DNA from 3 places in the Pseudoalteromonas sp. T1lg21 genome. Region 3 is predicted to be linked to each of the others. Evidence: predicted binding sites of a transcription regulator. Region 3 holds the regulator's gene; each other region holds the start of a gene.
The links. Region 3 encodes sigma-54, which starts transcription at its own class of promoters, with help from an activator protein. Its sites were predicted from a motif close to GTTGGCACGNNNNTNGNNT; they were not measured.

Region 1 (10,241 bases), on a different contig from region 3:
AAATAATTGCCAGTTTGCTTTACCATTTTTATCGGTTTCTAACAAAATCGTTGGTTCGTTAATCACAAATTTATCTAGCTTAAACTCACCGCCAAATAACGACATCCAAGGGATACGAATAGCAAGTTGTTGCATGCTCGCCATATCTTTTTGCGAGCCCGTTTGCATATTGGCAAAGTGCACATCATTCAATTCGAGTTTTAATGATGGAAATACCGACAACTTTTTATCGCCGTTAATAGTCAGACTACGACCTGTGGTTTGTTCTACTTGCTCCGATACTTTATTAAATATCGCGTCTGTAGGTATGAGAAATGGTGCTGCGACTACCAATGCAATCAGTAATACGAAGATGACACCAACGATTTTCAGTAAGGTTTTCATAATCATCCTTAAAAATGGGCAAACAATGTTCATATCATAGCGGGAGTTAGGCGCAAATGCATTGCCCAACACATAAAAAGGTTCGTAAACAAGCTTAGGTACAAGAATATGAATCAGCGCTGAAACTTTTTGATACCTACAGGTTACAAAAAAACTTGACCACATGATACCCTAGGGTTACATTGATACCTATAGGTTACATTTGAGTTGAAAATAAAAGGAAACGATTATGTCTAAGCAAGATATCAAAACGGAAGAAAAGTTTATGAGTCATAACGCATGGTTTTCAATATTCATGGGGGTCACGTTATTAATTATTAGTGTTTACCCAATGCTCAAGCAAACATCAGTGCCTTTACTGTTTATTGGTGGTGCCGCATTTATTGGTTCATTCTTTATGTTTGTAATTAGAGGTGGATTTACATGGAAACTTGGCTATCGCCTTACATATAAGGATGAATTTTTAAATACGGTTGATACCATCGCTTATAAACATGTTGTGCTTGGATTACTTTTTAGCATGGGGGCTATTTTTTTATTAGCTGATGAACTTGCTTTAAATGTATCTCATAGCATGATGGCCACATTTTACCTTGCCTTGATGTGTTTGATATATGGCGTATCAATTATTTGGCAAAGTAGAGACTAGGTGTAAAAGTGCAAAATAATATCGCTAAATTCCGTAAAGATAAGGGGTTATCGCAGCAAGAACTTGCTGATGCCATTGCAGTATCACGTAAAACCATTAGCACAGTTGAAACAGGCCGCTTTATACCCTCGGTGATTATCGCGTTAAAAATTGCTGCTCACTTTGAGCTCAGTGTTGAACAATTATTTACACTCGATGACAATGATTAATTAACCACGTCAGACGCAATCTTACTTATAAATTATCAGTAAGATTGCATCATTTCATTACTTCGGTATGATGCACGCCCCTGTTGTTTTTGCACCCTGTGTACTAAAATTAAACAACCCAATTTAGTCAAAACTGGAGTATCGATTAAGCATGAAGAAACTGCTTATTTCACCGTCAAAAATGGCGCTTGGCGAGCAAGAAAGTCAAATTTATCAAAACATCCTCAAGCAAGCCTCTGATATCAGCTTAAACCTAATGGCAGTTAAAGTAGAAAATCACCCTGAAGACTTTTTAGGTTGGTGCTATGAGCTATTAAGTGCAAGCCGCGATCGCATTAACTACGATCTGTTAGAAGATAAGCAATTACCGACACTTAAAAAACTTCATGACTTATTAATTTCTGCAATCAGCTTTTTGCAGCTAAAAACACTAAGGGTTGCGCCATGGCCTGTTATCGCAGGCTTCATCGAACAGCATAAAGAACTGATAGCGCTTGATGAGCAACTACGCTTGGCTAATTACCTTGCAGCAATTAAATCGCAATCACTCAAAGAAATGATCCCTGAAGACCGTTTAGCGTTTTCAGGTAAACACAGTGCTTCACTAGACCCAAGCAGCTATAACTTCGACGTTGAATGGTTTGCTTCTACCAAGAACGCAAAAGGTTTCCACCAAATGTTGAGTGATTTACCTGGCGCATTTGATGAAGCGCTTGCACACATTCCACTCGAGGGTGAAGTAACGCAAGAACATTATCAGCATTTTATGGTTGCTTACTTCATGGCATTTAATGGCAGCGATGAAAAACCAACGCTTGCTCCTGCTACTCGCTTACTTGCGATGCGCCGACCTGACGTGTTTACACCAATCGTAAATAGTAAGCTCGATGCTCTTTGTGCGGCATTAGGCATTACTAAGCTTAATAACCGCGATTTTGAGCGCTACTGGCAAGATGTTGTCGAAGCCATTCATAGTATGCCTTGGTTCAAAATGGCCAACGCAGCAAATGAGCTTGAACACTCTCTGGTTGAAATCAAAGCCCTATTACCGAGCTTCTTTTATTATGCAGATAAAAGTACCGCTGATAACTCAAACTATATTAAGTTGTTAAACAAACCTAAGAGTACCACGAGCTCAGCAGGTAAAAAGACCGTACGCCGTGGCAAAGAATCAGCTGAGATACTGGTAGACCGTGCACTAGCAAGCGATGATATCCCTGAACATATCAAAGCTAAGCGCGATTCAATCATCAGTGAAGTTGAAAAAGGCCGCAGCGTCGAAGAAACAATTAGTCTAATGCGTGCAATTTTCGGCTAAGTCACTCTCAAATAAGCAAAACCCGGTTGCTTCGCAATTGTGCAATCGGGTTATTTATTGCACCACACGTGTGCGCATGAATAATTCAAATAACCACCCCTTCCAAAATTAAACAAGCTTAAAAGTCTGTTTTTAAAGCGTTTAAGCATAAAATATCCCATACAAAATGAACTTGGCACAACCAGTGCAATATCGTATCCAGACAACACATAGAAAATGTCCTCAAATAATAACCAGACTGCAATCTGAAATGGGACAAAATCAACATAACAACAGGATACAGAAACATGCTAAAACTAAAAAAAACGGTCGCAGCAAGCGCCCTTGCGCTATTAACTTTGAGCTCAACATATAGCTATGCAGAAGTCACAGCAAACGCTGCGGCAACTTCAAACTACTTATGGCGTGGTCAAGAGCAAGGCGGTGGTGATGCTGCAATCCAGGGTGGTATCGACTACGCAAGTGAATCTGGCTTTTATGCAGGTACTTGGGTGTCGAATGCTAGCTGGGCTGACGACATGACTTACGAGCTAGACCTTTATGCTGGTTTTGGCGGTGAAATCAATGAAACCTTTAGCTACGATGTTGGCTACATTTATTATGCATACCCAGATGCAGCATCTTACACAGATGCAGACTTCTCAGAAATCTACGGTAGCATTAGCATGGGTAGCTTCACCTTTGGTGCAGCAATACTAGCAACATCAGCAGCAAGCGGTGACGGTACAGATTTTGGTGATTCACTTTATTTAAATGCTGACTACAGCTTCCCAGTTGGTAGTACCGGTGCAGAAATGGCCCTTCATTTAGGTCATTACTCAGGGGATTTCATTGGTGATGATGACATCATCGACTACGGCGTTTCAGTGTCGAAAGACGGCTTTACTTTCGGTCTTTCAGACAATGACATCGATGGTTCAGATGTAAAAGTGTACGTCGCTTACGCGGTTGACTTCACTTTATAAAGAATGTGTTACTTGCTGCAACACGAAGGGCCGTAAGGCCCTTTTCTCATTTTGGGCTGTACGTTAAGGCACACTATGACCAGTTGAGCCTTGCCAAATGCGATACCATTGTTCACGGTTCATTGTAAGCTGCTTAGCTTCAACCGCTGATTTAACACGCTCAATATTCCCCGTACCGAGTACCACAGACGGTGCACTTGGGTGCATTAACAGCCAAGCATAAACAACTTGATCAATGGCTGTGGCGCCAATTTCAGCACCAACCTGCTCTAGCACTGCACGTAAACGTACCGCTTTTTCATCATCACTTGAGAATATACGACCCCCAGCTAATGGTGACCAAAGCATAGGTTTGATATCGAGCAATTGGCATTGGTCTAAGCTGCCATCATCAAGCGCTTTCATTTCGTAAGGAGAAAACTCAATTTGATTGGTCACAAGCTCAAAGTCTAAACGCGACTGCAACAGGCTAAGTTGCGATGGCGTAAAATTAGATACACCAAAGTCAAGCACATCACCATTTGCTTTTAGGGTATTAAATGCTTGTGCCATTTCATCGGCGTTCATTAAGTAATCAGGGCGATGGATAAGTAATACATCTAAACGATCAGTGTTGAAGTTTTTAAGTGACTGCTGTGCTGAGGCAATTATATGCGCGGCACTTGAATCATAATGGTTTGCTTTGCCTTGCAATCCTAGGCTTGCAAACGCAGGCTTGATACCACACTTAGTGATTATTTTGATTTCATCACGAATACTTGGTTTTAGTTTAAGTGCTTTACCAAATTCGGCTTCACAACCGTATTCACCGTAGATGTCAGCATGATCGGTATGTGACACCCCCATCTCTATTGCATTTTCTAAAAAACTTAAGCATTGCTGTGGCGTTATCTGCCAATCTAACAAGCGCCAGAATCCTAATACCAACTCATCAATACAACGACCTTTGCTATTCACCATAACGACCTACTATTCCTAATAAATTCGACTCAAATTAATCCTTAAACCATATCACAGATTTACTAATCACAGCTGTTAACATACAGTTACAAAACAAATTGCTAATTTGTTACTAAACAGGATATTTTAGTACCTAAAAACAAATGTTATAAAACAAGGAATAAAAAATGAAATCATCAAATGTCATGACTGCTTTGGTTGATATTTTTATCAGCCCGAGCAAAGCTTTTAATGGCTTAAAAGAAGCAAAAGGTTGGTCTTTTGTTGCCTTTATCTTACTTGCCGGCATTCTCGCTGCCAGCATGTTTGCTTTTTACAATAAAGCTGACCCGCAATTTTTAATCGATCAACAAGTCGCTGTTGCCAGTGTAGATGCCACTATTGCAGAACAAAAAATGATTCGCCAAAGCATGGAGCAAACCATTGATTTGCAAGTTTGGTTTGCAATGTTTGGTGGCATTATTGGTCTAGCTGTTATCAATGCCCTGATGGCAGGCTATTACCTATTTGTATCGAAGCAAGACCCAGAAGCTAATTATGGTTATGGGGCTTGGTACGGCTTTGGTGTGTGGACTATGATGCCAATGATTATCTCAAGCCTTGGTTTACTCATCTTAGTATTAACTGCAAGTACTGACCAAATATCACAATCATTATTTAACTATGCTTCAATTAACCAACTTTTGATTGGCTTAGAAATTGGCCACCCATTTTACACCTTACTTGAAAGTCTCAATATCTTTTCTATTTGGGGCATTTTCATCGCAGCTATCGGTTTGAAAAGTTGGACTAATTTCACTTTCAATAAAGCGCTACTGTTTGCAGCCCTACCAAGTATTGTTATTTACGGTATTTGGACTGTAATCGCGCTCGTTTAATTCTGCTTTGAGCGGCAATATGCCGCTCTTAACATCAAGGAAGTAACATGAAAAAAGCCATTATAATTGGCCTCGCTGTTACAGCATTTGTCGCTTTACTAATCTCAAAACAAGTCACCGGCAATAAAGATGCACCAGAAATGCATATTGCAGAAGTTGAACAAGGCAATATTGCCGATTCAATTTTAGCCTCTGGTAACCTAGTCTTTAATACCCAAGTGCAACTGCGCTCAGAAGTGACAGGCCGTGTAGCTAAAGTGTTTGTCGAGGAAGGTGAAAGTGTCACTGAGGGCGATATTTTAATGCGCCTAGATACGACCGCGTTTGAATCTGAAGTTGCCCGCAACAAAGCCGTGCTTCGCGCGACCGAAATCGACATTAAGCATAGCGAAACCCGATTAAAAAATATCGAGCGTCAATTAAGCCGCCAAAAAGAGCTTTATGAAGTTGGCCTTGCTGGCCAAGAAGTGTATGAAAACCTACAAAATGCCCGCGATTTAGCAAAAATAGATATTGAAGCAAAACGTGAAGCTTACAACCAAGCCCAAGCATCATTATTGATTGCTGAAGACCGTTTAAATAAAAGCGTGTTTCGCGCTCCAATGAGTGGCCTACTTGCTTCGGTAAATATTAAAGAAGGTGAAACCGTTATTGCGGGAACAACCAACATTATTGGCTCAGACTTGATGCTAGTAGCCGATCCAAGCGCAATATTAGCCGAACTTCGAGTGGATGAAACCGATATCGCCGGTATCAAATTAGACCAACATGCAGATATCTATGCTGCCGCTTACCCAAATCAACCTTTTACTGGCAAAGTAATAAACATTGGCACATCAGCAAAAAATCAAGCCGGTTCACAAGGCTTATCATTTAAAGTCAAAGTACTACTTGATGCCACTGACCGCCAGCTATATGCCGGAATGAGTTGCCGCGCAGAAATCGCCACGAGCATTGCCGAAAATGGCTTAAAACTCCCCATCGAAGCCATTCAAAAAGAGGATGATAGCTACTTTGTCTGGAAGCTTAACGCAGATAACACAGTAACTAAAACAGCTGTTACGGTAGGTATTTCTTCAGATATCGAACAAGCGCTAACCAGTGGAGTTTCTCAGGGAGATCGTATTGTTATCGGCCCTGCTAGACCACTTAGTTCACTTAAAGAGGGTGATACGGTAGCCGTTAAAAACAGCCCTGAAAAAGGTGCTAAATAATGTCTGCGGTGATCAAGCTCAGCAATATCAATAAACAATACAAAATGGGCGAACAAGTTTTCAAAGCCCTTGATGATATTAATATTGAAATTGCTCAAAATGAGTACGTTGCCATTATTGGCCCTTCGGGTTCAGGTAAATCAACCCTGATGAACTTGCTTGGCTGTTTAGATACTCCCACCAGTGGTGACTACTATTTAAAAGATAAGTTAGTAAAGCGCATGACCGAAACGGAGCTTGCTCACCAGCGTAATGAAAGTGTTGGCTTTATTTTTCAAAGTTTCAATTTATTACCACGAGCATCCGCTCTTGAAAATGTTATGCAGCCTTTGGTGTATCGATTTATCTCTGCCAAAGAGCGAAAACAACAAGCGCTCGAATCATTACAACGGGTCGGCCTTGGCGATAAGGTCAATCACCTTTCGAGCCAGCTTTCTGGTGGCCAACGTCAACGTGTCGCTATTGCACGCGCACTAGTTACTAAACCCCATATTCTACTTGGTGATGAGCCTACCGGTAACCTGGATAGTAAAACCACCACTGAGATCATGGCGCTATTTGATGAGCTTCATAACGAAGGGCACACCATTATTTTGGTTACTCACGAACAAGATATTGCTGATCACTGCCAACGGGTTATTCGTTTGGTTGATGGCAAGGTTGTCAGTGATACCCGAAAAGGTGAAGGAGCAAGGCAACATGTTTAAATCTGCTATCGCTGTAATGGAAGGAACAAAAGCCGCATTGATGGCAATTAAAGCCAATGCAATGCGCAGTGCACTTACCTGCTTGGGCATTATTATTGGAGTTGCTGCGGTTGTGACCGTGGTGGCAGTAATGCAAGGGTTTACCAAACAAATTAATGATCAGCTTGCTGATATGTCTCCCGATGTCACCAATATCAAACCTTACACAAGTATGGAAAAAGAAATGGTGGGGCAACAAGCAAAGCTGACTTACAACGACTTTTTAACTCTAAAAGCACGCGTTAAAGAAGCCGAAACCTTTACTGCACTGATGTTTACTTGGCGCTTTTCTGGCGCAGCTGAGTATGGCAATAAAAGCCATGCTTCTCGGGTAATGGGCACCGAGCAAGACTACCAAAAAGCTTACCGCACCTACCCAGAACTCGGCCGATTTATTCGCGCAGAAGATGATGAAAAACGCCGTCGAGTGGCATTTATCGGCCCTTCAATTATCGAAAAGCTTAACCTACCTGAAAACCCTGTAGGTGAATATATCAAACTCGGTGGTGAGTGGTTTCGCATTATTGGTGTTGCTGAAAAACAAGGTAGTTTATTAGGTTTTGACCAAGACGATTACATCAATATTCCGATAAGTACCATGAGTGCATTAGAAGGCGGCAGTGTTGATACCAATGTACAAATGATGTTTCGGTTGAAAGACGATGCTAACGAAGCGCAAGTACTGGGTAAAATTCGCCGCATCTTACGTCAATTACATAAACTGAAAGACGGTGAAGATGACGACTTTGAATTTGAAACAGCTGAAAAAGCCCGTGCTAATATCGATAAATTTACCGGAAGTGCTACCGCAATTACCGCGGGGATAGTGGGTATTAGCCTGGTAGTTGGTGGTATTGGTGTGATGAATATCATGCTGGTTTCGGTAACAGAGCGTACTCGTGTGATTGGTACTTTAAAAGCATTAGGGGCAACACCAGGCTTTATAATGCTGCAATTTTTAGTTGAAGCGGTGGTGCTATCACTGTTTGGTGGTTTAATTGGTTTAGCGATAGGGTATGGTGCCGCGGCACTGATTTCGTTATCAGTGCCGAGCATGCCAGATGCCTACATACCGGGTTGGGCGATTATGCTGTCATTTGGCTTTACTTCATTGATTGGTATTGTATTTGGCTTAGCACCCGCTATTAAAGCGGCACGCTTAAACCCAATTGATGCACTGCGTTATGAGTAACTAGTCTGGCTTGTAAGGTACTTGAGCACAGCTTATTTCAACTGTTTTTGGGTACCAAATAGGCCCAACTTGGTTTACTGCAACTTCAGCTAGACCATTAGTGAACGACTTATAAGTGTGAACGGTTTGCCACTCGGAATCTGGGCACTCCTCAGATAAGTCGACTGGCTTTGAACCTTCGTAAAGCGCCGCGGCAAAGTTATGATGCCATTGCTCTGTTGCAGCTGCTTTATTAGCTTGAACGGCACTGCCGTTATCAAAGTAGATATTTGTGCAACCACTTAAGGTTGCCACTAACACAGTTGTTATTAGTAGGCTTTTCATAGTTGTTGCTCCTGTGCTTGTTGCTCACACCATACTTTTACTGTGTGAGGAGCATAAATTCCGAGTGTAACGAGTCCTAATGCGCCATCAGCGAATGTTTGTTGCGATTGCATTTGGGCAACTTTTTTATCTTGGCAAATAGCCTTTACATCAACGCGCTCTTCACCAACGAGGCCCCACAAAAAGAATGGGCGGCTATCTTGGTAATCAGCTTTAGTGGCTAATTTATTGGTTGTTTTTTCTGGCACTATGGTGACTGATGAACACGCTGTCACCGATAAGGCAAGCAGCATACAGGCCATTTGTTTCATGAGTAGTTCCTTTGTCTGAGTTGTTAAGCTCAGTAAGTATAAGAATATGAGTACTCATTTTGGGTAAGAAAGCGTATAGAAATTGTAGAAAATACTACAGTTTCTAACATTTAGCCTTTGAACTAAACTGAGGCTTACAACGACTAACTCTCAAGGAAAGTAACTAAAGGTTATTATGACGGCATATCTGCGTATATTTTTATTACTTGTGTGTTTTAGTGTGCTGTCTTGGTATAGCTTTTCAAGCGATCCTAGCTCTGATGAGCAACAAGGTATCACCAAAACCGCTGAAAACCTTGCTAATTGCCAACAGCAGTTAGCACAAAGTCGCATGCAAACTTACGCAGAACATTATATTTTGCCCTATCAGTTTAAGTTATTGAGTTGGAATATTTACAAGGCACAAATAGATGGCTTACTCACCGATTTGCAAAACCTAAATGCCGATGCTGATATTGTGTTACTGCAAGAAGCTATCGAAGAACCCGCGCTTACAAAACTCAAACCCTATTGGCGCTTTGCTAAAGGCTATAAGAGCGGCGGCGTGCAATCTGGGGTTATGACACTCAGCCGCTGGCCCGCCGCAGTGCATTGTACACTCACCCATAAAGAGCCTTGGCTACGTAGTCCAAAAGCGACCAATATTGTGGAGTATGCGCTGCCAAATCAACAGTTATTACTGAGTATAAACCTGCATGCCATTAACTTTACGATGGGTGTTAGTGACTTTAAACAACAGCTCGACGATGCCGCCGCTATTATGCGAACGCATAAAGGCCCTATCGTATTTGCTGGTGATCTCAATACCTGGAGTGATGAGCGCCAAGCCTTATTACAGCAAACATTAACCCAGCTAGGTTTACACGAAGCTATTTATTTAAATGATAAACGCACCAAAGCATTTGGATTAGCACTTGACCAAGTATGGGTGCGTGGTGTCAAAATAGAGACAACTATAGTGCCTGAGCTTGTAAGCTCAGATCATAATCCAATAATTGCAACCCTAACCATAGAGCAAAAAGTACAGTGAAAGTAACAATGAAAGGATATTGGTTAATCGCATTAATGTTATTGAGCATTAGCCAATTCAG
Region 2 (10,241 bases), on a different contig from region 3:
CGCACACCAAACCATTTAAACGCAGTGCTTCGAAAAATGGTCAAGTTTATTTAATAGGTGCAGGTTCTGGCGACCCTGAACTACTGACACTTAAGGCGCATAGAATTCTGCAACACGCAGATGTGGTATTAGTTGATTGGTTAGTAAATAGCGAAATTCAGCAGTATTTTCCTGCTCATGTAGAGGTTATTTTTGTTGGCAAGAGACAAGGCTGCCATAGCATGTCACAAGCGCAAATTTGCCAACTTTTGGTGGCTAAAGCACTTGAAAATAAAACAGTTGTTCGCTTAAAAGGGGGCGACCCATCTCTTTTTGGTCGATTGTCGGAAGAAACTCACGCATTAGCAGAGCATGATATTCCCTTTGCAATAGTCCCAGGCGTGACAGCCGCGAGTACTTGCGCTGCTTATACGGGGATCCCACTGACCGACAGACGATGTTCACAAGCTGTGCAATTCGTGACTGCGCATTGTAAAGATGACGCGCAACAAGCAAATTGGTCACAGCTAGTCGCATCAAAACAAACATTAGTATTTTATATGGGCTTAACCCGTGTTGATAGTATTGCTAAACAATTGATTAAACATAAAATGAGCCCTGATATGCCAATTGCTGTGGTAGATAAAGGTAGCTTAACTGATCAACAACTCTGTTGCCGAACCTTAGCAAGTATTGATGCTGAGCGAGACTTAAAGGACTTTGTTGGCCCAGCTTTAGTGATTGTGGGTGATGTTGTTAACTACCGTCAGCGTGTAGATTTAACATTGTTACAAGCGAATTACTTTGTCGAAGAAACACAATCACCCAGCTGTTTAAAAATAAAAGGCGCGTAAGCCTTTTATAACAGGGTTAATAGGCTCATTCATAGTGATGTTAGCGTCTTCTGTGAGGTTCACATTAGAGTTAAATAGAAAACGAACCTGACCTTTGTATCTACGAGTTTATCATTCATTAAGGGTGAACTCGTTTATGCCCCAAAATGAGTTAGAGTGGATGCCCATATACTTTTGTCATGCAATACTAAACATTATTCACTTTGCGATTCTTGCTTGCTAGCCTAACCATTTAATGTAATTCGCATTGTTCAACAACTAGAATGACGACACTTTATCTGAGCTCTTTTGTATATGATTGGTTTTTAAGTATACTTAAACTAGATTTATGGATTATCCCTTAATTAAAAGTCTGCTCTTATTAGTACACTACATCAAATGCTAAATAAACACTCGTTCACACAATTTACTCTAGAGATAGCTTACTAGAGTCGCAATTTAACCACCACCTCAGATGGCGGTTGCGAGTTCGACAATGCCGACCGCCATTTACATTGGGAAATTCTGACATTAGAGCAAATTTTTGAAACTCGACTAGAGTTTAGGGAAATATATGCCAGCTAAAACTCGCACCAATGATTGGTTAGCATTGCCCGGTCTGGATTGCCGCATCAATGCATTACCACATAACATGCAGTCGGTCATAAAAAAGGCCCATCAACTTAGATTTTTAAATTGCGGTCGTACACCGAAAGACCGAGATTCGGCGATAGCAGCTCTAGAGCGAGGTGTTCCATTCACTTCAGAAGTAACAAAAAGAGTAAATGCGACGTACAGGAGTAAGATGAAAACGATTGATAATGCCGATGCATTTGAAGAGTTTTTGTGTAGCTCACCTCTGCAAATCATCAATGCCCTGCAGCGATACGGACTCAAAGGTTTGGATTATGATTATAGTCGTACTCAGACTACGATAAATCAGACTTCACAGGCAAAGTGGACGGAGCAGCGTGAACGTAAAGTGGCTGATATCTGCCGACGGAAATTTGGTGGGCTGCTGTCTTGTGTGGAATTACATAAGAAGAAAATGCCCGAACTGCGTGGTTTACCTGAGCATATTAGTCCAGCAGGAGCGCGAGCAGCATTCGCCAAAAGACACGGACTAAAGTTGATTAACCTAAAACGCGAGCAAAAGCCGACCAAAGCTGAGCTTAAGGCTGGTTATCAACAATTGTGTTTAGAGCGTGGTGGCTTTATATCGGATAGCTACCTGCGTAATTACGCCCGAGTCTATCTCGAAGGCAATGGCGAAATTGCCGGGAAAACCTTTCAAATCTACATTAAAGAGCACTGGCCATCGGTTATAGACCTGTTTTTAGAGCTAGTGGATGAAGATACTCGATTTAGCACATGGAAATATCAGATTAACTCTCGAATTACAACCGATGGCACCGAACTCGACTCATGGAATGAAGTGGCCTATTACGAGGAAATGCAAAGATTTATTAGACGGCAGAATTTGAAGTGGAGAGTAGTCAAGCATCCAATTATTGGCCCTAAGCCTGACGGTTATAAAAGCGACTTTTTAATCGAAAATTGCGCTAATAACTCAAGAATTTTCATTGAGCTGCTTATGCTTAATTATGAGCAACTCAATAATGAAGATAAATTTTCGTATATGGAAAAGCTGCAGCGACGCCGTGAGGCCTATGATGATTACGGTTATTACTATTTAGAATTAGAACCCTGGTGCCTCCAAGACTTTGATGCATTAAAATCTCATTTCAATGAGATTGAGCAGCACTTAACTGGAGATATGTGTTATTCAAATCAGCATGAATTTCACGTCTCTACTGATAAACCCCGAGGCTATTGGTATAGTATAGAAAATCGCGATGAAGCCTATCAGGATGTGATGAGCCGTCGAACCAAATTTATAGGTGCGTTCGTATCACACCGAGAATTGGAGAAAAGTGGGTATGGTGGCCTCACCTCATACATTAAAGTACACAAAATCGATATGCAGGCAGAAGCCATTCGCAACCACTGCGTGACGGTTACCGCCGGGAATCATTCCACCAAAAAGCGGATGCCTACACGAGAGGAGATGATTCAGGTTGTTACTCATCATTATAAAAAACAACACTGTCTGCGTTTCACCAGAGAGAGGTTGTTTGAGTTGTTTGGACGGACTACTACAGAGTACCTAATTGGTAAAGAACGGTTTTTCCCTACAACGGAGGCTTTGAATCAGTATCTTGAGTCTGTAAGGGTCGATAATGATTGATATGGCAAAAGATTTCGTGAATGCTATCGAGATTTACTATGGTGAGTCGTAATATCGTTCAATGCGGTGTTATTGTAGGAGGGTGATAAACTCTCATAAAAATTGTTAAAGAGGGACTTGTGACGCGTGGTATTTTTAGTATGCATTGGGTTTAGTGTTAAGGTATTGTGCGAAAAGCAATTCATTACGTTGCTGCGCCTCTTAACGAAAAATCAAGGGATCAATATACCTTTCCTAAAGCGATATAAACGCTGTTAGATCTCTAGGTCTAAAACGTTCCTGTCCATTGACGGGTTATAAATATAACTCGACTTTGCCCCAAGATGAGTTAACAAAAGTGCTTAAAATCAATTGTTAATTGCTAAGGCTAGTGGCCTCTATATGTTTAATAATTGCTTTTTAAGGAAAATTTAGGTGTAATGAGTACATAATTAGCGCTGAGCAATGCAGGGAAAGCTTACATAACAGTAGCTAAGCTGATTAAATTAGCTAGGAAAGTGAAAACCACAAAAAGCAAATTCCCATAGCATAAACAACACCAACTCTGACACATCGAGCAGGTAGAGGCTCAGTCCAACAAGCGATTATGCAACACAGACCGCGTGTCGCATAAATACTAAAATGTTATACAGCAATCCACCAATCGCCAGTTGTATTTAAATTGGAAAAATAAAGTAAAGGAATAGATAAATGGCTATAAATCCAATAGTTAAGGCGCAGCTAAATACTTTTAAAAAAATGAACCCTAATGAAAATTTGGATGAGCCTAGCTTATTTGAGGTTATGTCTATATTTTCTATAGAGAATGGTATTCTTGGAGAAAATTTAGATCCTTTTAGAGCTCACCTCAAAGGTGATGAGTTTGGCATTGATGGAGTAGCAATTTCTATACAAGGTGCGCTTTGTACAGACGTCGATGAAGCCGCTGAAGTTCTGGCTATTGGTAAAAATCATAATTCTGAGTTTCATTTCTTTCAATCCAAAACATCAGACAAATTGGATTATGGCAATATTTCTAAATTTTTAGATGGGGTTTATGATTTTTTCACAAGCCAATCATTAGTCACAGGTGAGCAAATAGAGAGTTTGATAGAAGTAAAAGACGCTATCTATTCTACAGCAGCTAAAACAAGCCCTACATTGAGGTGTTACTACTGTACAACTGGTTCTGGTGAAGTTTCGGATTTAATTACTCAATTGATTACAACGAATAAGGCACGCTTAGCTGAATTAAATATATTTGATGAAATACATATTGAATGTGTTGGAGCTAAAGTGATTCAAAATGGCTTCCGTGCAGCAACAAATTCTTCATCTGCAAAGCTAAGCTTTCCAAAAGCCGTCACGATGCCAGCTCATGATAAAGTGGATGAGGCATATATTGGATATGTTTCTGCATCAGAAGTATTAGCGATTGCACTTGGTGAGCCAGATCAAGATGGTGTTACTCATATTAACAGATCTTTATTTTATGATAATGTCAGGGACTTTAATCCAGAATCAGAAATAAATAAGTCCATAATTTCTGAATTAGAGTCAGGGGATGATTCTTCTTTTGTTTTTAAAAATAACGGAATTACAGTTGTTTCAAAAAACATAGAGCGTAAAGGAGATACATTTAATCTAGAAGATTACCAGATAGTAAATGGATGCCAAACTACCAACATACTCGCTCACGTTCGTGATCAAGTTGAAAACATTTTTGTTCCGTTTCGCCTAATAGGTTGCGGTGATACTGAGTTTGTCTCTAGTGTTATCATTGGTACTAATCGTCAAAATGAAGTTAGGGAAGATCAATTTTGGGCATTGCGCCCATTTATGAAAGACTTAGAAGAGTATTGTGCATCTCAAAATAGTGAAGTTCGGATTTACATTGAAAGGCGTGATAATCAGTATAGGGATGTAGGAATTGAGCGCACACGTATTCATCGACCATCAGATCTGATGAAGGTTGCCGCAGCGATGTTTTTTTACCAACCCCATCGTGCTGCACGTGATCATAGAGGTATACGGAAAGAATTTGCTGAACGTATCTTTTCGGATAATCATAATGTAGAGCTTTATCATGTTGCTGCATTAGCATTATATAAGTTTGATTACTTGGTACGCTCAGGAAAAATTGATAGAACAAGGGTTATTTTCCGTTTTTATGCTTTGTATGCGCTAGTGAGAAAATATTGGAAAACCCCAGACATATTGGATGCTCCGATAAAATCACAGAAAAAGGTAACAACTGCCATCATCGCAGTCTTAAAAAATAATGACGAGTTCGCGTCACAAATAGAGGAGACTGCAACACATCTTGAAAATATAATTTCGGATTCAGGTATAACTAGTCGTGAAAAAATCCGAGATTTTATTAGAACAGAAAGTGTAGTAGATGAGTTCACTAAGAGGCTTTTTCCAGTAAAAGCAAATAAGAAATTATCGAAAGCTGTATAACAAATTGCTTAAACGGGCAAAATAGCTGGCTTTTACTCGTTCCTCGCTGATTTTAGCCAGCTATTTAATTGCCGCTTAGCAAAGCGTTACCGAATAAATACTCTGACTTATTTTTGTCCAAAAACGAGTTTGAACTACCCCTTTGTTCGTTCTTTGGCTTTAGTTAATTTGCTTAATCTATATGGTTAAGTTAACTAATAGCATCTGAGGTTAATCAAACGCTTGCTATCTTTTTGGTGCGACTATTTGTTGCTAAGCTTTTGAAACTTTGGCAACAATGCTGTTTGCAACGTCTATTAATGATTGGTTTTGTGACATTGCCGCTTTTTGGAGCAGTTGATGTGCTTGATGCTCACCCACATTAGAGCTTTGCATTAATAATATTTTTGCTCTGCCTATTACCTTTTGCTCGTGCAATGCGCGTTTTACATTTTCTAATTCTGCACTCATTTGGTTAATATGGTTTGCTTGTTCACAAATTAAATCATAAAACGATTTATGCCCAGATTGAACATCATGATGTTGTTCAGCTGCTGATCCTTCTTCACTATGCAGCCCTGAGAAGCGACGATCAAAGAGCATGTTAAAACCCGGGTCAGTTGCATTGTCATCGCTGATTTTTTCCATCAATAGGCTGTGATTCGAAATTTCAGCATCAGCTTCTTTAATCCTTACTTGAACTTGCTCCATTAGCCTAGTAGTCAGCATAGTTTCGATATTTTGAAGGGCATCTATTCGTTTAGTTGCAACTTCATACCAGACTTCACCAAGCTCAGGTGTGTAGCTATTTGATGCTGATAGTGCATTGAACATCGCTCTGAGTTTATTAATATCTTTAGTTAGCTCAGAGAGCTGTATTGCTTGCCAGGCTGTTTGTTCTTGGCTAACCGAAAACTCTAAAAACCGCTCAAATACGTCGTGTTGTGCGCTTTCAAGTTCATGCATTTTCGATAATATTTTTGGCTCATGTTTTTGTTGCGAAAACCCAATGGCTCCTAAAGCACGCTCCTGCCCTGCAAGCTCTTTACCTTGAATGAAATTAAACAGTGCAACTAACATTTTTGTTATCGATGCATCACTTGATACATCCGCTGCTTCAAATATTAGGTTTATGATTTTACTAATTAATCGGCAATACGCATCGGTAGATTTTAAAGGTGTAATCTGTAGTTTTTGAATTTGCTTTCTTAACTTTGGTAGCTGTTCAAGACCTTGAGAAGCTAAAGTGATTGATGTTAATAATCGTGCTTGCGTGTGGATAGCGTCGTTATTTAAGAATTTTGATTTTAATAAAGCACGAAGTTGCTCTTCCGCCTCTGAGGTATGCTTAAATTGCACTGGTAAATTTGTTTTATAGGCAACGCCTTTTGAGCCTAGATAAACATTCGTTGTACCACGCTCTTTTTGTAGCTGATGGATCATCTGTGTTGCTGCCATGACAATTTTACAGTTTGACGATAGCGAATGTAAGCTATTCAGCTCGGCATGCTTTGCAGCAAGTAAGAAGCGTTTGGTACTCGTTGAGGTTGTCGGCATAGATTTTTAATTACTAATATTTCATAGATGCCACTAAGCAATTATTATTCCCTAAAAATTAATAGTCATTTTTAAGCAAGGTAAAATCAGTTTTGCTCGAATATTATTTGCGTTGTGCCACTGTAAATGGGGTTTACAGAAATTTTTAACAAAAGTGAACTCATGATTTATTGCTCAAATTAGTTCAGTCCTTTTTAATTAGTTCAGCGTTTCGCCCCAAAGTGATGCGTGCAATGCGCCAAAGTAAAGCAAATGTTAATTTTTAATATTCTAAGAATAAAATTAAATTTCACAACTTATTGAATATAAGAGTTTTTATTTTTTTATCACTTTTGGCATATAACTTGTTTAATAAATTGTGAACAGTTGAATAGGCTGTGACAATTGGAAATGCAAAGGACAATGGCGTCCGCAACCTGCTCTTAAAAGTAAGAGTCGGTGCGGGCGTTTTTTTTTGCCTGAAAAATGGTCATTTTAACTGTGAAACAGATTAGAGATTAACAATGAAAGGTGAATAACATGGCTTATTTATTACCAAGTGACTTCGTTACAAAAATGGTGGATGCGGGCGAATCAAAAATATATATGTCCACGCGTGACACTATTATTCGTGCATATATGGCAGGTGCTATTTTAGCGTTAGCTGCTGTATTTGCGATTACAGTTGCAGTGCAAACCGGTGTATTTCTGCTCGGTGCGGTACTGTTCCCTGTAGGCTTTTGTATGCTTTATTTAATGGGGTTTGATCTATTAACCGGTGTGTTCATGTTAACACCATTAGCTTGGCTTGCTCGTCGGCCAGGCGTTACTTGGCCACAAATTTTGCGAAACTGGGGATTGGTTTTTGTTGGCAACTTTGCTGGCGCTCTGACCGTTGCTGTCATGATGGCGTTTGTATTTACCATGGGCTTCAATACCGATGGTGGGGCTATTGCAGCTAAGGTCGCTAGTATCGGTGAAGCGCGTACATTAGGTTATGCTAAATACGGTTTTGAAGGATGGATGACCATTTTTATCCGTGGCATGCTATGTAACTGGATGGTATCTATGGGTGTTGTGGGTGCTATGGTGTCAACACATGTTAGCGGTAAAGTGATTGCCATGTGGATGCCTATTATGCTGTTCTTTTTTATGGCGTTTGAACATTCGGTTGTAAACATGTTTTTGTTCCCATTTAGCTTGATCATGGGTGGTGATTTCTCTGTTGTTGATTATTTAATTTGGAATGAAATTCCAACTGCGCTTGGAAACTTGGTAGGTGGTCTAGCATTTACAGGACTGACTTTGTACACAACGCACTATCGTACAAAACCAAAGCGCAAGTTAGCGACAACTGCAGCTCCTATTGGTGACAATGTAATTGCTAAGTAATTAATGCAATCAATGTACAAAAACAACAAAGACGCATTAACTATGACAGCCGATGTAATAGCAGGGTTTTATACATCTCGCGGGAACAAAGCGGTTAATCAGGATAGTGTTAAATGCACTATCCCCGTATTAACAGAGTCTCGCTCAAAAGGGGCTGTAGCTGCTGTTGCAGACGGCATAAGTAGCAGCCAAGTCAGTCAGCATGCAAGTGACTTGGCTGTGATGCTTTTCTGTGATGAATATTTACGTACCAGTGATGTATGGTCTGCAGCCAGAGCTGGCACAAAAGTACTTGAAGTGATTAACCTTCAATTACTAGCAAAAACCCAACATAGCCAATATCAAGATAACTTTGATCAAGGGTTTGTTTGCACTTTCGCAGGGGTAATTTTAGCCAATAAGAAAGCCAATTTATTTAATTGTGGCGATTCAAGTATATTCAGAATTAGAAACAGTAAAATCAGCCATTTTAGCCAACAGCATCGCGTAGCTGATGAATATGGGCAGCAATATTTAAGTAATGCATTGGGTATACGTTCAAACTTACAGTTAGATGTTCAGCAAATCGACCTAGCCATAGGTGATTGCTTTATTTTGGCTACGGATGGTATTACTGAGTTTATTTCAGCTGAGCAATTATTGGGCTTATTTGCCAATTGTGAGAGTGAACAGCAATTGCAACATGCATGTCAAAAGGCTGCTGAACTTGCTTTGGCTAACGCAAGCGATGACAACCTCAGTATTGTCGCGATTAAACAACGTGCCGCTGATCCCAGAGAAACGGTTGAGTACACTTCTGATGGTTTTTTACCTTTGCCTGATGCCTTGAGTGTCGGTGATATCGTTGATAATTTTAAACTTATTAATCAGCTTCACAAAAGCGACAGAAGTTCTTTATTTGAAGTTCACAACACGATCACTGGGGCCACTGCGGTGATGAAAGTGCCCTCTTTATCCTTGCAAGCTGAGCTGTATTACTTAGATGAGCTAGCAAAAGAAGAGTGGTTAATTGCCAAAGTTGACCACCCACACGTTGTTAATAGAGGGCACTGTGAGACTACACGGCATGCCTTTTACACGCTGACAGAGCGAGTGCAAGGAATAACGTTAAGGCAATGGTTAAACGATAATGGTCATGCAAATTTACAGCAAGTAAGAGCATGGCTAACACAACTTGTCTCAGCGTTAGGCGCATTGCATAGCAAAGGTATTTTGCATCAAGATATTCGACCTGAAAATATCATGATTGATCAATACGATAATCTCGTTTTATTGGATTTAGGCTCAGCCAGTTTACATGGTCAGCAATTTAGTAAAAGTGATGATGTTTTGCACATACCGGGCGACATGTTATATAGCGCACCAGAATACTTTTTGGGGTATTGGCCCGAACTGAGCAGTGATATGTTTGCATTAGCTGTGATGACTTATCATGCACTCAGCGGAACCTATCCTTATGATACTTCAGTCGCTAAAGTGTCTAATCTGAAAGAGCTACATCGACTCCAATATAAATCTTTGCTACATAATAATTTACAGATCCCAGTATGGGTTGATGCCGCAATCAACAAAGCCTGTAAACCTGATATGCAAAAACGCTATCTAAGTTTATCTGAGTTTTTGTTTGATATGCATAATCCAAACCCTGCTTATAATAGATTGTTACCGCTCATTGAGCGTAACCCGGTGCTCTTTTGGCAACTTGTTTCTGCTGTTTTAGCGCTGTTATTAATTATAAATTGGGTGAGCAGCTCTGAGTGATAAAGCTAAGCAGATAACCGAAGTTGCTGATGACGTATACCTAATTTTAAAGTGCGAAGTTACTTTTTGAC
Region 3 (10,241 bases):
TACGCTACCACGATCCAGCTGGCTGGCCGATGATCCGCGAAGCGCTGAAAAAGATGGGCAAAGCAAACCTCATTGGTAAAGGGCCAAACTGCTTGGTACCTGAAGAAGGCCGTAATGAAAAAGCGGCGCAGGGGAAAGGTGGAAAAGGCCGTGCGGCACTGACGCGTCACACCGGGTTTAGCCAATTTAAAAAGGCCAATACGAAACCTAGAGTGGGTAAAAATAAGCAGCGCGCAAAGTAAATAGAAACAAATACGGCCCTTAAAGGGCCGTTTTTATTTATACCAATTCGCTTAATTAAGTATTATTGCGAATTGGTATTAGATCAATAACCAAGTCGCGGTGCCTAAAAAGGCAAAGATACCAACAATATCAGTGACGGTTGTCAGCACCACGCTCCCTGCAAGGGCTGGGTCTATTTTCATTTTTTTGAGGATTAGCGGAATACTCGCACCTGCAATACCGGCAGCGACAAGGTTCATAAACATTGCAAACGCTAAGACCGCACCGAGCTTAAAGTCCCATTGCCATAGAGCAACCACGCCAGCAATTAAGACTGACCAAATAACACCATTAAGCGCACCAATTGCTAGCTCTTTAAGTAGTAAGAAGCGTTGGTTAGTTTGGTTGATATGACCTACGGCTATACCACGAATAACCAGTGTCAGGGTTTGGCTGCCCGCAACACCTCCCATTGAAGGGACGATACCGTTTAGCACCGCCAAAATAGGTAAAATTGCTAAGGTGTTTTCAAAAAAGCTTGCCACAATGGCTGCTAGCAATGCGGTTAATAAGTTAACACCAAGCCAAATAGAGCGACGCTGCGAACTTTTTAGTACTGGCGCAAAGGTATCTTCTTCGTCGTCTAGACCCGCGAGGCTTAGCATGCTGTGCTCTGCATCTTCACGGATTACGTCAACGATATCATCGATGGTAATACGACCAAGCAAGTGGGCGTTATCATCAACAACAGGGGCTGAAATCCAGTTGTGTCGTTCGAACAGTTGCGCGACATCACTTTCATCCATCGAAATTGGAATTGACTCACAATCTTCATCCATTAAGTCTCTGACAATTTTATCGGATGAATTAGTGAGTAGGGTGGTTAACGAGAGCGCCCCTAAAAAGCAATTATGCTTATCTACCACGTACAGATCATCAGTGCCCTCTGGTAATTCGCCCCTTAAGCGTAAATAGCGTAGTACTACATCGAGGGTAACATCTGGACGAATGGTGACCGTATCGCTGTTCATCAAGGCACCAGCTGAGCGCTCTTGATAAGAAAGTGCTTGCGTTGCCCTTTCTCTATCTTGCGAGTCCATCGCGCTAACTACGTCTTGGTATACAGTATCAGGAAGACTACGTAGGACTTCACCTAAGTCATCGTCGTCCATGTCTTCTGTAGCTGCAGCGATGTGCTCAGGCTCCATCTGGGCAATAATGCCAAGACGTACATCTTCAGACAGTTCTTCTAGAACATCACCGCGGACATCTGGGTCAACCAGTTGCCAAAGCATACGACGAATTTTATGAGGAGAAGATTCAAGTAAAAGGGCTGTATCACAAGGCGCCGTTTTAGCTAACATACCGCGCACTTGAACAAATTGACCACTATTGAGTGACTTGGTCACTTGTTTGAGTTGTTGTAGTGGGTAATCTTGTTCAAAGGCTTCTGGCATTGGCGTCCTTACAACTGAAAAAAGTTTAAATAGGCTAAGCAAATACAGCATAGTTGCTTTGTGGTGTATTTGCAGAGATATCGTCGCACTGCGATAAATTTATTAAGAGTTTTGTAATTTAGAGAAGCGAGCGATATAAAAGTAGGATATTTAAAGGGAATTTTAAATATCCGAATTAAGTTTACCGTAAACCCCGAAGGCTTAGCAAATGCTATTCTTGCTCGTGAAAGCGTTGCGCAATTAATTCGCCAATTGCCGTTAATGCGGCATCAGCATCCGGGCCTTCGCATACAACGCGAACTTCTTTACCTTGGCTGCTTTCAAGTAGCATTAACGCTAACACGCTGTCGCCTTCGGCTTCTTTATCGTCTTGATAAAGCGTAATTTTGGCATCAAATTGCAGCGCTAATTGCGCCAAAACAGTGGCAGCACGAGCATGTAAACCAAGTTTATTTTGAATTAAAAAAGTATCTTCAGCGTGCATTCTAGGTGCCTAATTAAATGTCTTGTTCACGGTGACGAATTTTTACATTGGCATGGCTTTTCGCAAAGCTTTCACCAATTGTTTGCGCTAAATAAACAGAGCGGTGTTGGCCACCGGTACAACCAATTGCAATAGTTAGGTAACTGCGGTTATTGCGCTCTAAATGTGGCAACCATGTTTGCACAAAGGTCTGTATTTGCCATGTGAACTTTTGCACTATGCTGTGGCTCGCAAGATAATCTTTTACTGGTTGATCAAGGCCTGTTAGCGGCTTTAAATCTGGCTCCCAGTGTGGATTAGGTAAAAAGCGTGCATCAAATACGTAGTCAGCTTCTTTTGGTATACCGTGCTTAAAGCCAAACGACATAAAGGTGATAATCAGCTTTTTATCTTTTTTACCTAAGATCTTTTCGCGAATTGATTCAGCTAACTGATGAACACTCAAATCAGTGGTATCAATCATAAAATCAGCACGAGTGATCAGTACATCGAGCAAGATTTTTTCTTGTTTAATAGCAAGATCGAGTGGCAAAGAATCAATCGATAATGGATGTAAGCGGCGTGTTTCTGAAAAGCGCTTTATCAGGGTTTGATCATCACTATCTAAGTAAAATAGCGTTGGGTTTGCAAACCCTGGTAGGTATTCAAGAATATCGTTAAATTCTTGCTGCTCTTTCGGTAAGTTACGTACGTCGATACTGACTGCTATTTTATCGTAATTATCAGATACGCTACGTACGAGTGAAGGCAGCAAATTCACTGGAATATTATCAACGCAATAATAGCCTAAGTCTTCAAGTACTCGTAAAGCGACCGATTTACCTGAGCCTGAGCGACCGCTGATAATGATTAATTCCATTTATGCCTCTGCTGATATGACCTGAAACAGTTGCTGATCGGTTGTAGCACTGCGTAACTGTTTACAAAATTCTTTATCTTTAAGTCTATCAGCAATTGTTGATAAGGTCTTTAGGTGAAGCTGACAGTCACCATCTGGTACGATGAGTGCCACAAATATATCAACCGGGCGGTTATCAATAGCATCAAAATTGATGGGTGATTCACTCACTATGATAAACGCATGGGGTTCATCGGCACCGCTCATTCGACCATGGGGAATAGCAATACCGCGACCGATGCCGGTGCTGCCTAGTTTTTCTCGGTTGAGCAAAGCATCTAGGATATCTTGTTGCGATAAATGAGGAAGCTGCTGGTGGGCCAGTTCGCTGATATATTCAAGAATTCTTTTTTTGCTATTAAAAAGGACCGCAGCTTTGCTGCAGTCCTGGTTAGTAAGTGAACTTAGTTTCATAATTTAATGTCGAGCTAATTTCTCTTTGTGTTTAATGACTTGGCGATCAAGCTTATCGATCAGTGAGTCAATGGCTGCGTACATATCTTGATGTTCTGTCGAAGCGAACAATTCGCCTCCGTTTACATGTAAAGTTGCTTCTGCTTTTTGGCTTAATTTTTCTACATCTAGAATGACATGAACATTATTTATATGGTCAAAATGCCTTTCTAGTTTCGCAAACTTGGTGTTTACATAGTCTCTTAATGAATCAGTGATTTCTACATGACGACCAGTTAAATTTAGTTGCATAAGCATTTTTCCTTCTATGTAAAACGTCTAAATCAAACTCTTGCGCTGATTAGACGGAGGTATTGCTAGAGACTCACGATATTTTGCAATTGTACGTCTAGCTACTTTAATTCCTTGCTCAGCCAATATATCTGCAATTTTACTATCACTCAATGGTTTAGCTGAGTTTTCTGCGGCCACTAACTTCTTGATTAAAGCGCGTATTGCCGTAGAAGAACACTCACCACCATTTTCGGTGCTGACATGGCTTGAGAAGAAATATTTCAACTCAAAAATACCCCTCGGGGTATGCATATATTTTTGCGTTGTTACACGTGAAATTGTCGATTCATGCATTTCGACCATTTCAGCAACATCATTTAGCACCATCGGCTTCATCGCTTCAGGGCCGTGCTCAAAGAAAGCTTGTTGTTGTTGAACGATACAGTTGGTTACTTTTAATAACGTATCGTTACGGCTTTCTAAGCTCTTAATAAACCACTTTGCCTCTTGTAAGTGAGAGCGAATAAATTGGCTGTCGCTACTCGATTTTACTGAGCGAGACATAGCCGCATATTGGCTGTTTACTCTAATCTTTGGCATACAATCTGGGTTTAACTCAACCACCCAGCGACCTTTTACTTTTTTCACTGATACATCAGGTATAACGTACTCAGATTCTTCGCGTACTATGCTATCCGCAGGCTTAGGATTTAAGCTGTGAATAAGCGTCATCACTTCTTTAAGCTCATTTTCTTTAAGCTTAGTCTTTTTCATCAAAGTGCGATAGTCGCGACTCGCTAATAATTCGATATGCTCAGATAAAACCATTTTAGTTTCAGCTAAATATGGTGTGCTAGCGTCAAATTGACGAAGCTGAATACACAGGCATTCTTGTAAACTGCGCGCGCCAATACCAACAGGATCGAATAATTGTATTCTTTTTAAGACCGCTTCAACTTCATCAAGTTCGATTTCTTCTTCATCGTTATTTTGATTAAAGCTTTCGACAATATCTTCACAGCTGATCGTTAAAATACCTGAGTCGTCTATGGCTTCTACTATGGCTACGGCAATCGCTTCGTCAGTTGGGCTAAATGGCGTGAGCTGTAATTGCCACATTAGGTATTCTTGTAGGGTTTCAGTTGATGCGCCTTGGTAAATAGACTCATCTTCAGGCATAGGTCCTGATGATGTTGATGGGGCAGCACTCATGTACTCGTCCCACGTGACGTCCATTGCTAAGTCATCACTTACGGTGTCTTTATTGAGGGCGTCACTGCTTTCTTGCTCGTATTCGCTAGGTGCTTCTTCTGCAGACGCGCTTAGTTGCATATCGTCAGATTCAGCTTTTTGCTCATTCTTACCGATACTTTCTTCGTTGTAATCAGCCTCTTCCACTTCAAGTAGGGGATTACTATCAAGCGCTTCTTGAATTTCTTGCTGGAGATCCAATGTACTGAGCTGCAACAAACGAATCGCTTGTTGCAGTTGTGGAGTCATTGTAAGTTGCTGGCCCATGCGCAGCTGTAATGATTGCCTCATGTATCCCTAACAATCCTTTTTAAGTTATCGATGACTGTGCTGTGACAGTTAAAAAATTATCGATTTATTGTCATTGTTATAAGTCTAGCAGATGCTCTAGTCGGTGGCGTAATGGTTACAGCCTGAATTGCTCGCCTAGATATACATCACGTACAGTTTGGTCAGCTAATACGTGCTCAGGTGTGCCTGATGCAATTAGCTCCCCATGAGAAACAATGTAGGCTTTTTCACAAACATCAAGGGTTTCTCTAACATTATGGTCAGTAATGAGTACCCCAATACCGCGGTTTTTTAGGTGCTCAATAATTTTCTTTATATCTAACACTGAAATTGGATCAACACCAGCAAAAGGCTCATCTAAAAGGATAAATTTAGGATTTGCGGCTAATGCGCGAGCAATTTCAACGCGGCGACGTTCGCCACCTGACAGCGCCATACCTTGGCTGTCACGGATATGTTGAATGCTAAATTCGTCGAGTAAGCTGTTTAGCGTTTCTTCGCGGGTGGTTTTATTTAGATCTTTACGGGTTTCTAAAATTGCCATCAAGTTTTGATAAACCGTCAACTTTCTAAAAATTGACGACTCTTGCGGCAGATAACCAATACCTAAACGTGCGCGGCTATGCATTGGTAAAAGCGTAATGTCGTTATCATCAATGCTGATTTTACCTTTGTCGCTAGGTACTAAGCCTACAATCATATAGAAGGTTGTCGTTTTACCTGCGCCATTTGGACCAAGTAAACCAACAATGCTGCCAGCTTCAACTTCAAGGCCTACATTTTTAACCACTTGGCGGCCTTTGTAGCTCTTAGCTAAAAGCTCTGCTTTTAATGTGCTCATGGTTGGCCTTTGTTATCTTTTTTGTTTTCAACTGGAACGAGGATCGTGTGTACGCGATCTGTTGAGTTTTCGTCTTTTTCTGCGCTGATCAGCTGTTGAGCCATATCGTAGGTAATGCTTTTGGCCGTTACTTTTTGACCCGATTGAGTGACTTCAGCTTCGCCATTGAGTGTTAAGAAGCGTTTCGCAACATCGTAACGTACTTCTTGTGCACTGGCGCTCATTACGGTGCCATCAGCTTGCTTTTCTTCGAAATAAGCAGGATTACCTGTCGCGATAATTAATTCGACAGTGCCTTCGGTGTCTCCACCGTGTGCTTCAAGACGCTCAGCTGTAATACGACGATTACCATGCACGATCTCTACGTTACCTTCGAATATGCCAACGCCATCTTTTAGTTTACCAACTTGGCGGTCTGAGCTAATGCTAATTTGTGCGCCAGTTTGCTCAGCAGCCGCGCCTGAAAACGCGATCAATAAGCTTGGGATCAGGAGTAGTTTCTTAAGTTTATTGGTCATAGTATATGGTTCGTGTATGGTTAGTTAACTCAACAATTTCGGTTTTTAGATCGGCTTTTAAGCCTTTCCCGGTAATCTTTAAATTCGGTCCTGTTAGCGTCACAGGTTGCTTAGAAAACATGGTCATTTTATCAATGTCGACATTAATGTTTTCAGCTTTAATATCTTCGATCATGCCGTTGTGGGTTAAGTTTTTAGCAACCACATCCCCTTCAAAAATCAGCTGATCGTTTTCGTATAAAGTGGCTTCTTTGGCTTTTACTTGCCATACCTGCTGGTCGCCATAAATCGTAAAAATTGGTTGTTCAAAAAAGGTAAACCCTAATTGTTGATACAACTCCATTTTGGCGGCCGCCACCTTATGACTAATTTTGCCTTGTTCGTCATACGCAGTTTGCTTTAAGGCAACGGCTGTATAATCAGGCGATGCTATGATCTCATCTTCACTACTTATTGCGTCTGTTGATTGATTAAAGTACGGGTACCATAACCACACCATGCAACAAACAAAAACAATACTCAGTAAAATACGGGCTATATTCATGCGCTGGTTCCATCGCTAGTTAACGGCTTGCCGTTTTCTAACATCAGTAAATCAGTTAATTCACGCACGGCTCCAAAGCCACCCGGTAATAACGTGGTGTAATGAGCCAGCTTTTTAATAAGCGGGTGTGCATCGTTTACAGCAACAGCAAACCCCACTTTTTCCATTACTGGTAAGTCTGGACCATCATCACCAATATAGGCAATTTGTTCATCTGTCAGCGCCAGTTTATCTTTTAACTCTTGATAAGCAATCAGCTTATCTTCTTGTCCCTGATAAATGTGCTGAACTGTTAGGCTAGTCATTCGCTGCTGAACTATTTGTGAATGGCGGCCAGTAATCACCGCGACGTCAAAACCACTATTAATAAGCGCTTTGATGCCAAAGCCATCTTTTGTATTGAACGCTTTCAGTTCTTCGCCATCATTGCCTAAATAAATGCGACCATCAGAAAACACACCATCTATATCGCAGATTAGCAATTTTACTTTTTGTGCGCGCTGACTTACATCAGGGCTAAGTGGCTGGTATAGCTCAGCGAATGTCATTGCTTAAAGAACTCCTGCTTTTAATAAGTCTTGCATATTAAGGGCACCAATGGGCGTATTGCTTTGATCCACCACAATTAAACCATTGATACGCTTACGTTCCATAATGTTTAAAGCCTCTGCTGCAAGCATATCTGGGCGCGCAGTTGTGCATGAACGAGTCATTACTTGGCTAATTGCCGTACTATGAATATCAATACGTTGCTCTAAAATTCGGCGTAAGTCACCATCAGTGAATAATCCGGCTAACTTTTCATCCGCACCAATCACCGCTGTCATACCAAGGCCTTTGGCAGACATTTCAATGAGTGCATCTTTAATGCTTTGTGTTTCGCTAACAATCGGCGTGGCATCGCCCGCGTGCATGACATCATTCAATGTCAGTAATAAACGCTTACCTAAGCTACCACCAGGGTGTGAAAGCGCAAAATCGTCGGCAGTGAAACCACGGGTTTCAAGTAGCGCAACCGCCATTGCATCACCCATTACTAACGTTGCTGTAGTACTTGCGGTTGGTGCTAGACCTAATGGACACGCTTCTTGGCTAACTTTGATGCATACATGTACATCAGACAGTTTGGCCATAGTTGAATCAGGGTTGCCTGTTAATGAAATCATCTTTGCGCCAATGCGCTTAATAACAGGAATAATGCTAAGTACTTCGCTGGTCTCACCTGAGTTTGAAATACACATCACCACATCATCGCGAGTGATCATACCTAAATCACCGTGGCTTGCTTCACCTGGGTGAACAAAAAACGCCGGTGTGCCGGTGCTAGCAAGGGTCGCCGCAATTTTATTACCAACATGGCCAGATTTACCCATACCTATAACGATAGTACGACCAGTGCATTGGTACATTAGCTGGCAAGCATTATCGAAATCTTGGTTAATGTATTGCTCAATTTCTTGTAAAGCTTGTGCTTCAATTTCGAGTACGCGCTTACCCTGCGCGATAAAGCTAGGTTGTGTCATTGATTATCCTATTTGGCTAAAAATATAGCCCTGATATGCAATAAATGCGACTAACAATAAGCCACCTTCTACTCTATTGATACGGCGAGCACCTTTAAAGTTCAATGACATGGCAATCAATACAATCGTTGCTGCAATCATGATCAGTGCATCGCGGTTTGCCGCAGAAGGGTCAATAATTGATGGGTTGATAATACCCGCAAGAGGTAATACGGCGAGTAAGTTAAATATGTTTGAGCCAACGATGTTGCCAAGCGCTAAATCGTCTTCGTTCTTTAATACCCCTGCAATACAGGCTGCCAGCTCAGGTAAGCTGGTACCAATAGCAATAATGGTTAAACCAATGACTAGGTCTGATAAGCCAAAGTATTTTGCGATATCAACGGCTGATTCAACTAAAAAATGTGAACTGATTGGCAATAAAATCATCCCGATGACTAACCAAAACACGGCAGATTTAGTACTCACGTTGTCTGGCACATCTTCACATGCTTCGCTAACAAAGGGGTCATCTTGATTTTTGGCACGCAGAGAAATAATAACTAGGCCTGCTATAAACACCACAAACGCAAGCATTAAGGCGATGCCCTCAGCGAATGAGAAGTAGTTGTCTGAGAATACATACCAAGCGGCTACTGAGATTAACAGCACTAATGGCATTTCGCGTTTTAATGTCATTGATGACACAGAAAGAGGACGCAGTAAGGCTGTGACGCCAAGTACAAGTAAGATATTAGTAATGTTAGAACCAACCGCATTACCAACAGCGGTATCTGTTTTATTGGCAAGTGCCGCAGATGCAGACACCATCATTTCAGGGGCTGATGAACCCATAGCAACAACGGTTAAACCAATGATTAGGGTGGGGATCCCCATATTTTTTGCGAGTGCAGCCGCCCCATATACAAACCGATCAGCACTCCAAACGAGCGCTGCAAAACCAATAATTAAAATGACAAAAGAAGTCACCATTGTGATACGCCAACATTACTTATACAGATGACTGCAAATAGTAACAAAAGCGAGCATGAAAGTATAAGTAAAAGAATGAGCTGGCGAGCATAAAGCCATTGTCATGAGGAAACTAAATTTCAGCGGTGGTTAAGTTCTTTGCAGCTAGCTTTAGAATTTATTGAAAGGAAATATTACAAAATTTTACGATTTGTTTTTTCCATCTTGACTAAAAAACCCTTAAAATGGCAAAACTAGTGAAAAACGTTATGGAGAGCGACTTGTCGCAATCAATAGTAGAAATCAAGGATGTAACCTTTTCACGGGGCGATAGAATCATATATAAAAATATGAGTTTTAACATTCCGAAAGGCAAGATTACCGCTATCATGGGACCGAGCGGCATTGGTAAAACCACCATGTTGCGCTTAATTGGCGGTCAGCTTAAGCCTGATTCTGGTGACATTTTATTTGAAGGCAACAGCATTCCTAGCATGACTCGCAAGGAACTTTATGCTGCCCGCACGAAAATGAGTATGCTGTTTCAAAGTGGCGCGTTATTTACCGATATGTC

Region 1: C2M25_RS19965 (TorF family putative porin) is a predicted target of sigma-54. The motif match lies at 2,732-2,750, and genes of this name have one in related genera.
Region 2: C2M25_RS04840 (formate/nitrite transporter family protein) is a predicted target of sigma-54. The motif match lies at 7,370-7,388, and genes of this name have one in related genera.

The regions. Positions count from the first base shown of each region.
Region 1 covers NZ_PQBX01000065.1:102,536-112,776, reverse strand. Annotated here, with positions in the region: gene C2M25_RS19985 (AsmA family protein) at 1-384, opposite strand, end outside; gene C2M25_RS19980 (hypothetical protein) at 614-1,033, shown strand; gene C2M25_RS19975 (helix-turn-helix transcriptional regulator) at 1,042-1,242, shown strand; gene C2M25_RS19970 (hypothetical protein) at 1,394-2,560, shown strand; gene C2M25_RS19965 (TorF family putative porin) at 2,848-3,525, shown strand; gene C2M25_RS19960 (aldo/keto reductase) at 3,589-4,485, opposite strand; gene C2M25_RS19955 (YIP1 family protein) at 4,653-5,363, shown strand; gene C2M25_RS19950 (efflux RND transporter periplasmic adaptor subunit) at 5,411-6,577, shown strand; gene C2M25_RS19945 (ABC transporter ATP-binding protein) at 6,577-7,284, shown strand; gene C2M25_RS19940 (ABC transporter permease) at 7,277-8,515, shown strand; gene C2M25_RS19935 (Bor/Iss family lipoprotein) at 8,516-8,839, opposite strand; gene C2M25_RS19930 (Bor family protein) at 8,836-9,150, opposite strand; gene C2M25_RS19925 (endonuclease/exonuclease/phosphatase family protein) at 9,326-10,180, shown strand; gene C2M25_RS19920 (DUF5329 domain-containing protein) at 10,189-10,241, shown strand, end outside.
Region 2 covers NZ_PQBX01000006.1:44,610-54,850, forward strand. Annotated here, with positions in the region: gene cobA (uroporphyrinogen-III C-methyltransferase) at 1-833, shown strand, start outside; gene C2M25_RS04825 (hypothetical protein) at 1,387-3,060, shown strand; gene C2M25_RS04830 (AIPR family protein) at 3,751-5,502, shown strand; gene C2M25_RS04835 (nitrate regulatory protein) at 5,755-7,038, opposite strand; gene C2M25_RS04840 (formate/nitrite transporter family protein) at 7,558-8,409, shown strand; gene C2M25_RS04845 (bifunctional protein-serine/threonine kinase/phosphatase) at 8,413-10,170, shown strand.
Region 3 covers NZ_PQBX01000001.1:81,729-91,969, forward strand. Annotated here, with positions in the region: gene C2M25_RS00395 (YgiQ family radical SAM protein) at 1-242, shown strand, start outside; gene mgtE (magnesium transporter) at 321-1,679, opposite strand; gene C2M25_RS00405 (HPr family phosphocarrier protein) at 1,891-2,163, opposite strand; gene rapZ (RNase adapter RapZ) at 2,177-3,022, opposite strand; gene ptsN (PTS IIA-like nitrogen regulatory protein PtsN) at 3,023-3,475, opposite strand; gene hpf (ribosome hibernation promoting factor) at 3,479-3,766, opposite strand; gene C2M25_RS00425 (RNA polymerase factor sigma-54) at 3,794-5,290, opposite strand; gene lptB (LPS export ABC transporter ATP-binding protein) at 5,406-6,131, opposite strand; gene lptA (lipopolysaccharide transport periplasmic protein LptA) at 6,128-6,649, opposite strand; gene lptC (LPS export ABC transporter periplasmic protein LptC) at 6,639-7,193, opposite strand; gene kdsC (3-deoxy-manno-octulosonate-8-phosphatase KdsC) at 7,190-7,741, opposite strand; gene C2M25_RS00450 (KpsF/GutQ family sugar-phosphate isomerase) at 7,745-8,716, opposite strand; gene C2M25_RS00455 (calcium/sodium antiporter) at 8,720-9,688, opposite strand; gene C2M25_RS00460 (ATP-binding cassette domain-containing protein) at 9,937-10,241, shown strand, end outside.